One region of the Alteromonas sp. CNT1-28 genome, then DNA from elsewhere that is predicted to be linked to it. Evidence: predicted binding sites of a transcription regulator. Region 1 holds the regulator's gene; each other region holds the start of a gene.

Region 1 (3,286 bases):
ATCGATAGTTCATTACATGTTATATCAGATGGTAACTGCGGGCGGCCTTGGTGGCAAAGTTTAATGCAGGCTTTATACAATAAAGGCGCATTGACTGCGCCTTTTGTGGAGTACTTCGTTAAAAAAGTAAGCACGGTCCTCATTGTCGTATGTATTAAGCGCCTGAACGCACGCCGAGCATGTGGCAGATGGCGTAGCTTAATTCACTGCGGTTCAACGTATAGAAATGGAAGTGTTTTACCCCTTCTTTAGCCAATACCTTTACCTGATCCATGGCGATGTTAGCACCTATTAGGTTACGTGTGGCTTGGTCGTCGGCATCAAGGCCGTCGAACATTTTGTGTAACCATCCCGGCACATGAACATTTGTGAACCCCGCAAATTTCACCAGTGTTTGGTAGTTGGTTACCGGCAAAATACCCGGAACGATATCTAAGTCGACACCCGCTGCGGCTGCACGGTCTCTAAATCGAAGGTACACACTCGTATCGAAAAAGAACTGGGTTATCGCTTCTGTGGCACCTGCTTCTGCTTTGCGCTTGAGGTTTAGTAAATCAAACTGCGCATTTGGTGCTTCAGGGTGCTTCTCTGGATAGGCAGCAACAGAAATATCAAAATCGGCAACGTCTTTTAGCAAGGCAACAAGATCAGAGGCATACATCTCTGTCTTTTCTACTCCTGGCGGTAAATCGCCACGAAGCGCAACAATACGGCGAATACCTGAGTCCCAGTAGTCTTTTGCAATTTGCTTAAGCTCATCACGGCTAGCATCAACACAGGTCAAGTGAGGAACCGCCGCGACACCGGTTTGCTGCTGAATGCGTTTTACAACGTCGTGGGTTCTGTCACGCTCACCGCTATTCGCGCCGTAGGTTACCGACATGTAGCTTGGCTTTAGTGGCGCGAGACGTTCAACTGACTTCCACAGGGTCTGTTCCATGGCTTCCGTTTTAGGCGGAAAGAATTCAAAAGATACATCAATATCACGCAGTTCCGACAGGGACTGGTTTAATGCATCGATACCTTGTGCGTAAGAAACCATGGCTTTTTCTCTCAAAAATGTATTCTTATAGACGTTTAGACGTCTAAATTAAAGAATATATGTCTAGACGTCAAGAGGTTTACACTGCTCAATTGACCTTTTCGTGAACTTGTTTAGAATTTCTCTTCATAACATAAAAAAGAGTAGACCGAGTTAGTACAATGGCAGAATGGAACGGTAAATATATTCACCCCTACGCAGAGCATGGCAAGAAGAGCGAACAGGTAAAGAAAGTCACTGTCTCTATACCTATTAATGTGCTTAAGGCGCTTACTGATGAGCGTACTCGCCGCCAAATCAATAATCTGCGTCACGCCACTAATTCAGAACTGTTGTGCGAAGCATTTTTGCATGCGTTTACCGGTCAACCATTGCCTAACGATGATGACCTGCGCAAAGACAATCCCAATCGCGTACCGGCTGAAGCAAGACGCATTATGGAAGAAATGGGCATTGATCCAAGCTTCGAAAACGATGTGTCGGAAGACGACTGATATTTGGTATTAAAGAGAAACGGCGCTTTGTTGTAAGTTATTGCTAATTGATAACCTATAACACGGCGCCGTTTTTTATGTATTTGTATTCTCGAAGCGCACTTTTTAGCAAATAAAGGTTGAGCACTAGCCCCTCCATTTTTTTGCCTTATGCGCCAGAATTTTATTCTTCTGGGCTTTCAGGCACGCGTGCAACGCCAGATTCAATCGCAGCCTTAGATACGGCGGTAGCAATACGCTCGCATAAACGCGGGTCCATAGGTTTAGGAATAATGTACTCCTTACCAAATGTCAGACTAGTACTCTTACTGGCAGCTAGTACTTCTTCTGGTACAGGCTCCTTCGTGATAGCACGAAGGGCTTCTACTGCCGCTACTTTCATTTCATCGTTAATGGCCGTTGCACGAACGTCTAGTGCTCCACGGAAAATAAACGGGAAACACAGTACGTTGTTAACCTGGTTAGGGTAGTCCGAGCGTCCGGTAGCCATAATAAGATCTTTACGTACTTCGTGAGCAAGTTCAGGCTTTATCTCAGGGTCTGGGTTAGAACATGCAAATACAATTGGGTTTTCAGCCATCAAGGCCAGTGTTTCTGGTGGTAAAACATCCGGTCCTGACACACCAACAAAAATGTCCGCGCCTTCCATTACATCTTCAAGCGTACGCTTGTCAGTATTGTTAGCAAATAGCTTTTTGTGCTCAGTTAAGTCTTCGCGACGAGTATGGATAACGCCTTTTCTGTCTAGCATATAAATACGCTCACGCTGGGCGCCACACTTAATAAGCAGTTCCATACAAGCGACCGCTGCTGCACCGGCACCCATACACACAATTTTAGCGCTCTCTATGCTTTTACCCTGAATTTCCAGAGCATTAAGCATGCCCGCTGCAGTTACAATAGCGGTACCGTGCTGATCATCATGAAATACCGGAATTTTACAGCGCTTAATTAGCTCTTGTTCAATCTCAAAGCATTCAGGCGCTTTAATGTCTTCTAAGTTAATGCCGCCAAATGTGTCAGCGATATTCGCTACTGTATTAATGAACTCTTCGGTTGTACGATGCTTCACTTCAATGTCAATGGCATCCAGGCCCGCAAAGCGTTTAAACAGAAGGGCTTTACCTTCCATAACAGGTTTCGATGCCAGTGGGCCTAGGTTACCCAACCCTAAAATTGCGGTTCCGTTACTGATAACGGCAACCAGGTTTCCTTTACCCGTGTACTTATAGGCGTTATCTGCATCTTCGGCAATTTCTCTGACCGGCTCGGCAACGCCTGGGCTATAGGCAAGAGCAAGGTCATCGACGCTGTCGGCTGGTTTAGATAACTCTACGCGGATTTTTCCAGGTGTGGGTTTGGCGTGATAGTCGAGTGCGCGTTGTCTAAAATCTGACATGTAAAAAGGTATCCTTAGATGTAGGGTTCATCGGTGTTTTCGTTCACGCTCTGTAGCTATTTTATTGTCGTTATAGTTATAGGTAGATAAACGTAAGCGCGTTACAACCAAGTAATGACAAAGTGATTATAAATAGTTGTTAGCACTAGGGCTTGTTGATCTTTGTTTTACAGCAATCATCAATAGGCCCCAAGGTGGCATGTGGAAAAGCAGACTAGGCGTTAACCTTTACTGATTTTGTTCACATACCTTAATGGATACAAGCCTCTGGTTTATGTACCCAAAAGCGCCACAAGTCTTGAAAGTCATGCATTATTCACAGAATTAATGCTCACTATCAAAGTGCCGATC
Region 2 (3,286 bases), on a different contig from region 1:
AGCTTCGCGAGGCACGCCGAGGGTTAACTAACCAGCAACATACGGACGCCGCTAAGCGCATTGCTTCACGACTACGTACACTGCCCTTTCTTGATAACAGCACGACCATAGCCGGATATTTGGTTAACGATGGCGAGGTCAATTTAACCTATTTTATCGAGTCTATTTGGCAGTCTTCACATGATAAAAAATTCGCTCTACCTGTATTACACCCCGTATGTAAAGGACATTTGTTATTTTTGTCTTATACCCAGCACTCTCAATTGGTGAAGAATAAGTACAACATTGAAGAGCCAGTATTGTCGTGTGAAAACGTCGTTCCTGTTAGGCAATGCGACGTTATTCTTATGCCGCTTGTAGGGTTTGATGTAAACGGCAATCGCCTGGGTATGGGGGGCGGCTACTACGACCGAACTTTGAGTTTTACCCAACGCGCGCCAGATTCACATTCATTTTCGGTTAGTAAAACGCCTAAGTTAGTGGGTATTGCCCACGACATTCAAGAAGTAGATGCTCTGCCCGTTGCACCATGGGATGTCCCCCTTGATGCCATCGTGACGCCCTCGCGCACACTGCAATTCACTAAACCGTGATAGTCATTATAACAAATTGAACATACGAACTTGTGGGTTCACGTGCGCTTATAAGTTACACTTGCGAACACAATAAGTCGGAGAATGACAATGGATCAGAACGCAAAAAAACAAGCCGTAGCCAAAGCAGCCATCGAATATGTTGAAGCAGACAGCATTGTCGGTGTGGGTACAGGTTCTACCGTAAATTTCTTTATTGAAGAACTCGGTAAAATTAAACACAAAATTGAAGGTGCAGTATCAAGTTCAGAAGCCTCTACCGAGCGTTTAAAAGCCTTAGGCATTGAGGTATTCGAGTTAAACGAAGTCAGCAATCTATCGGTTTATATCGACGGTGCCGATGAAGTGACCGAACACAAGCATATGATTAAAGGCGGAGGCGCAGCACTCACTCGCGAGAAAATTGTAGCCGGTGCGGCGACCACGTTTGTGTGTATTGTTGATGAAAGTAAGCGAGTTCCTGTGTTGGGCTCGTTCCCCCTTCCCGTTGAAGTTATTCCCATGGCTCGCTCTTTCGTAGCACGAGAGCTAGTAAAGCTTGGTGGCGATCCTGAATATAGACAAGGTGTTGTCACCGATAACGGCAACGTTATTTTAGATGTTCACAACCTTGAGATTCTGAATCCTCGTGAGCTAGAACAAAAAATAAATAACATTCCTGGCGTGGTAACGAACGGCATTTTCGCATTACGAGGCGCGGACATAGTGCTAAGTGCTACAGATAATGGTGTTGAAACCTTTAAGTGATAACTGAGTAAGACGTATAGTGCGGTGAAAAGCTATACAAAATACTACTTTCAACTTAACGCGTTTTCTGTTAGTTTCCGTTTAGACGTCTAGATGTCCTTAAAAGAAGTTCACTAAGCGTCTCAACTTTTACGTTAGTTAAGGCCAATTCCTTAATAACGAAAGCAATCAACGTGATTATAAAAGCTTGGTAGCAATAACGCCCAAGCAAGGCTTTCAGAGCTGCAAAGCGATGTATTTGCAGCGCTGGTTATACACAGCTTTGTGTTTCATACTGGCAAGTTTCTGAGAGTCTTGGATTGGCGGTGCAAGCAAACCAAAATTACATCAGTGAGAGATAGCGAGTTCATGAGCAAAGTTTCATTAGAGAAGGATAAGATCCGAATTTTGTTGTTGGAAGGTGTTCACCAAAGTGCTTTGGAGACACTAAAAAGCAATGGGTATAGCAATATTGAATTTCTCAAGACCTCTCTTCCTGAAGACGAGTTAATTGAGAAAATTAAAGACGCCCACTTTGTTGGTATTCGCTCGCGCACTCAAATTACAGAGAAGGTAGTTGAAGCAGCACAAAAGCTTGTGGCTATCGGTTGTTTCTGTATTGGCACCAACCAAGTTGATCTTGAAGCCACCCAACGCCGCGGCATTCCCGTGTTTAACGCGCCATTTTCCAACACTCGTTCGGTTGCAGAACTTGTACTTGGCCAAATTATCCTTTTACTTCGCCAGGTGCCGAGTAAAAATGCCAAGGCTCACCGCGGTGAGTGGGAAAAAACGGCAGTCGGCTCATATGAAGCCCGTGGTAAGACACTTGGTATCATTGGTTATGGCCATATAGGCACACAGCTGAGTATTCTTGCTGAACACCTAGGTATGCGCGTTCAATTTTTCGATATCGAAGACAAGCTTGTGCTAGGTAATTCTGCCCAAGTAAAATCGCTTGAAAAGCTGCTTAATACCTCTGACGTTGTTTCACTTCACGTTCCTGAAACACCACAAACTCAAGATATGATTGGTGAAAAAGAACTGTCTCAAATGAAGAAAGGCAGCATTTTGATTAACGCGTCTCGCGGTACTGTGGTAGATATCGATGCGCTTGCGAAGGCATTGGAAAGCGGCCAACTAAACGGCGCTGCTATTGATGTATTCCCGGTTGAGCCTAAATCTAATACTGAAGAATTCGAATCGCCGCTTCGCGCGTTCGATAATGTCATTCTGACCCCGCATGTGGGCGGCAGCACGCAAGAAGCGCAAGAAAATATTGGTATTGAAGTGGCAGGTAAACTCGCGAAGTACAGCGACAACGGTTCAACGCTGTCAGCCGTTAACTTCCCTGAAGTGTCACTGCCAGAACATACTGGTCGTTCACGCCTACTTCACGTACACAAAAACCAGCCAGGTATTCTTACTCAGATTAACCAAGCGTTTGCAGAAAAAGGCATCAACATCGAAGCCCAGTACCTACAAACTAACGCAGAAATTGGTTATGTAGTAGTTGATGTTAAAGAAGACCGTGGTTATGAGGCACTTGCAGAGCTTCAGCAAATTGATGGCACAATTAAGACACGTATTCTTCACTAAGAAGAGTTGTTTTAAGACTAAATAAAAACGCTGCACAATGTGCAGCGTTTTTTTATGCCTGTGATTTTACTTCAATGCGTTGAAGTGCCCAGCCCTACTTCGGTGCGCTGTGCATATAAGGTAGGCTTAGAAGAAGTTGTAAACTAGGCTAACTGCAGTTTCTGTGTCTAGTTTTTCAACGTCGTCGTCAACATTGGTGTTGTGATCAAGTTTGAAAGAAAGACGCATTGAAAGATTACCGCTGATTGTAGCTGTAAGTGCAGACTCAGCACGAGATTTCGTGTTGTCAGAACCCACTTCGGTACTCACTGTTTGCGTAAATTTAGCGGTATCTGAAATTTTCCAAGAATAAGCTGATGACGCACGAA
Region 3 (3,286 bases), on a different contig from region 1:
AGCTTTTCAAAAACCGACTCTACCGCATAGGCTGCCGCTTTCGCATTAAGTGTATCGAAGATGGTTTCGAGCATGATTAAATCTGCACCGCCTTCAATGAGCGCTTCGGTAGACTCGCTATACGCTTCCACGAGTTCGTCAAAAGTAACATTGCGTTTGCCTGGGTCGTTAACGTCAGGCGAAATTGAAGCAGTGCGATTTGTTGGGCCAAGTACACCTGCCACGAAACGGGGTTTGTCGGGTGTCTTTGCTGTGAACTCATCCGCAGCTTTACGCGCCAATTTAGCTGCAGCTAAATTAATATCACGGGATTGAGCCTGCATATCGTAATCGGCCATAGCGATAGTCGTAGCATTAAACGTATTCGTTTCAATAATGTCCGCGCCAGCTTCAAAGTAATCACAGTGAATTTGATAGATGATATCGGGCTGAGTAAGAACCAACAAATCGTTGTTACCCTTAACATCGCAGTGCCAGTTGGCAAACTGTGTTCCGCGATAATCTTCTTCTTCTAACTTATGGCGCTGGATCATGGTGCCCATGGCGCCGTCTAATATAAGGATGCGCTTTTTAGCGGCTTCTGTAAGCGTTGTCTGCGCGCTAGAATTTGGTCTTTGGCTCACGTGCTACCTCTTTGGCTGTGACTTTTCAGCAAGCTGACTTAAATCGTAAGGCGTGGTCTGATAGACATAATAATTCAGCCAGTTTGTAAACAATAGGCTGCCGTGTGAGCGCCACTGTACAATAGGAGACTTGGCTGGATCATCCCCTTCAAAATAGTTTTTTGGAATTACTGGCGTTTGTCCCGCGGCAATATCTCGAAAATACTCGTCTTTAAGTGTATCTGGATCGTATTCCGGGTGACCCGTTACAAATACCATGCGCTTATCTTCTGACGCCACAATATAAGCGCCTACATCGTCAGACTCTGCAACAACACTAAGTCCATCGACGCTGTTATACAACGAGGTGTTAATATGCCCATAACGGGAATGTGGTGCGTAAAATGAAGGATCAAAGCCTCTTAATAGCTCATTGTTCGGGTCATTCACTTTATGTTTAAAGACACCTGAAAACTTTTCGTCTCTAAGCTCTCGTGTAATGCCGTAAAAGTGATACATGGCGGCGTGAGCAGCCCAACATAAGTAAAGGGTTGAGTTCACGTGACGCTGCGCCCACTCCAATATGGTGGTCATGGTTTCCCAGTACTTTACTTCCTCATAATCGATAAGCGCGAGAGGCGCACCGGTGACAATAAGGCCATCGTATTTCTTATTCGCTACCGCTGAAAAGTCGTGATAGAAAGCATCCATGTGCGATTGGGGGGTATTCTTCGGCGCTTGATTATCAATTCGAATTAAATCCACGTTTATTTGCAGTGGCGTGTTCGATAATAGACGAAGTAACTGTACCTCTGTTTCTATCTTGTTCGGCATTAAATTAAGAATACCGACTTCAAGAGGACGAATATCCTGATTGGCAGCCCTGTCCATGTCCATGGTAAAAATGTTTTCACCTAGTAGTACATTCTGCGCGGGTAACTGCTCAGGAATACGAATTGGCATAGAGGGCTCCAGTGATAAATTACAATATCTGTATTGTGTCTATAACTGGCGATATGTCAACATCTTTACGTCTAGACGTCTAAACGTTTTTTTCTCTGGTGCTCAAAAATACTAATTATTTTGTTTATGCACCATTACCAACATCTCAGCTTCGGCACGAGGAATGTCGCAGGCTTCAATAATTTCATCAATGCTAGCGCCTTGCTTGACTAAGTCCGCCGCACGCTGATATAGGCGTAGGGAAGGATCTTGAAGCTTGAGTTCTCGAAGCTGGTTTTCAATATCAGTTTGCTTTTCGTCTAACTCTTGAAGGTGTCGAGTGATCACCAAGGTGCGTGCTTGCGCCTCAGTTTGTTGATTATTTGCATTTTTAGCAAGGGCTTCAGTGCGGGCAATAGCCTCTGCGTTAGCATGTTCGCTTTCGCTTAATGCAGAACGCAACTGCTTAATGTGTGAATACAGCACACCCATCGCGGCAATGAGTATAACTACAAGAATACACAGTATGAGTTCTAATAAGGTAGGTGCAGCAAGCTGCCAATCCATGGACATAACCCTTGGGGAAATGTAGGCAGTATTATAAACAATACCGCCTATTCATTTATTTAGATGTTGCTAAGCTCATCCCACTCTTCGTCGCTTAACAATTTATTAAGATCTACAAGAATAAGCAGTTCGCCGTCGCGGTTACTTACACCTTGGATAAACTTAGCACTCTCTTCAGTACCTACGTTAGGGGCACTGTCAATCTCTGAAGATTTCAAGTAAACCACCTCAGCGACACTATCCACCAGAATACCAACCACCTGCTCGTCAGACTCAATAATAACGATACGGGTATTGTCAGTAATTTCTGTTGGCGGTAATCCGAAACGAGCACGTGTATCGATAACCGTTACTACGTTACCACGCAGATTGATAATACCAAGTACATAGTCAGGTGCACCGGGTACAGGGGCTATTTCGGTATAACGCAAGACCTCTTGAACTTGCATCACGTTGATACCGTAAGTTTCTTCACCTAAGCGATACGTTACCCATTGAAGGACTTCGTCGTTGCTGTCGGTGGCGTTATTATTTATTCTTTCGTCGCTCATGAACCTGGCTCCCAATACTATGGCGTCTGGTCGTTACTGCCTAAGCCTTTGTTAAGCATAGATATTAATTCTTCAACGTCAATTAACGCGCACATTTTTTCTTTAACCATCCCTGCTAACCAGGGACGCTTACCTGTGGACTCGCGCCATTTAACATCATCGGTAGTCAAATTGACCGTATTGACTAGCTTTTCACTAGCCAGACCCCACGCACTTTCCCCTAACATTATAAGATATCGGTAGTTAAGCGATTGTGCGAGGTTTTCGTCATATTTTTCTGGCATTACCCATTTTGCAGAGTCAACAACACTTAGTTTAGACTCTCTGTGCAACATTACACCCATAAACCAATCAGGTTTTCCAAATAAAGGGCCAATCTTCTCAATTTGGTGGATCCCACCTAGCGACGTCAAAGGCACCGCAAGTGTTAACCCTGCAACCTCAAAGAATAGCGCCTGAAAGCGAAAACCGAGAGTATCCTTTAGTGGAACTTTTGTTTTTTCAGCGCGGTTTAACGCAGTTTCTTGTTCATTTTCTACTAAAGTTTCTGCGTGAGACTGTTGCTGTTCATCTTCAATTGTCTCTGCTTTTTGCGTTTCAATTAACGATGTAACCTTTTCCGCT

What was found. The regulator MetJ, encoded in region 1, represses methionine synthesis genes. The targets are predictions, from matches to a motif close to TAGACGTCTAGACGTCTA.
Region 2: a site for MetJ is predicted at 1,415-1,432, ahead of serA (phosphoglycerate dehydrogenase). Genes of this name have one in related genera too.
Region 3: a site for MetJ is predicted at 1,630-1,647, ahead of metA (homoserine O-succinyltransferase). Genes of this name have one in related genera too.

What each region holds. Positions count from the first base shown of each region.
Region 1 covers NZ_JAKREZ010000031.1:36,942-40,227, forward strand. Annotated here, with positions in the region: gene metF (methylenetetrahydrofolate reductase) at 155-1,042, opposite strand; gene metJ (met regulon transcriptional regulator MetJ) at 1,204-1,536, shown strand; gene MHN02_RS16690 (malic enzyme-like NAD(P)-binding protein) at 1,700-2,935, opposite strand.
Region 2 covers NZ_JAKREZ010000007.1:20,197-23,482, forward strand. Annotated here, with positions in the region: gene MHN02_RS06395 (5-formyltetrahydrofolate cyclo-ligase) at 1-593, shown strand, start outside; gene rpiA (ribose-5-phosphate isomerase RpiA) at 684-1,340, shown strand; gene serA (phosphoglycerate dehydrogenase) at 1,689-2,918, shown strand; gene MHN02_RS06410 (DUF481 domain-containing protein) at 3,045-3,286, opposite strand, start outside.
Region 3 covers NZ_JAKREZ010000002.1:208,193-211,478, reverse strand. Annotated here, with positions in the region: gene MHN02_RS02650 (homocysteine S-methyltransferase family protein) at 1-623, opposite strand, end outside; gene metA (homoserine O-succinyltransferase) at 627-1,565, opposite strand; gene MHN02_RS02640 (DUF2802 domain-containing protein) at 1,677-2,111, opposite strand; gene MHN02_RS02635 (chemotaxis protein CheW) at 2,171-2,662, opposite strand; gene MHN02_RS02630 (chemotaxis protein CheW) at 2,680-3,286, opposite strand, start outside.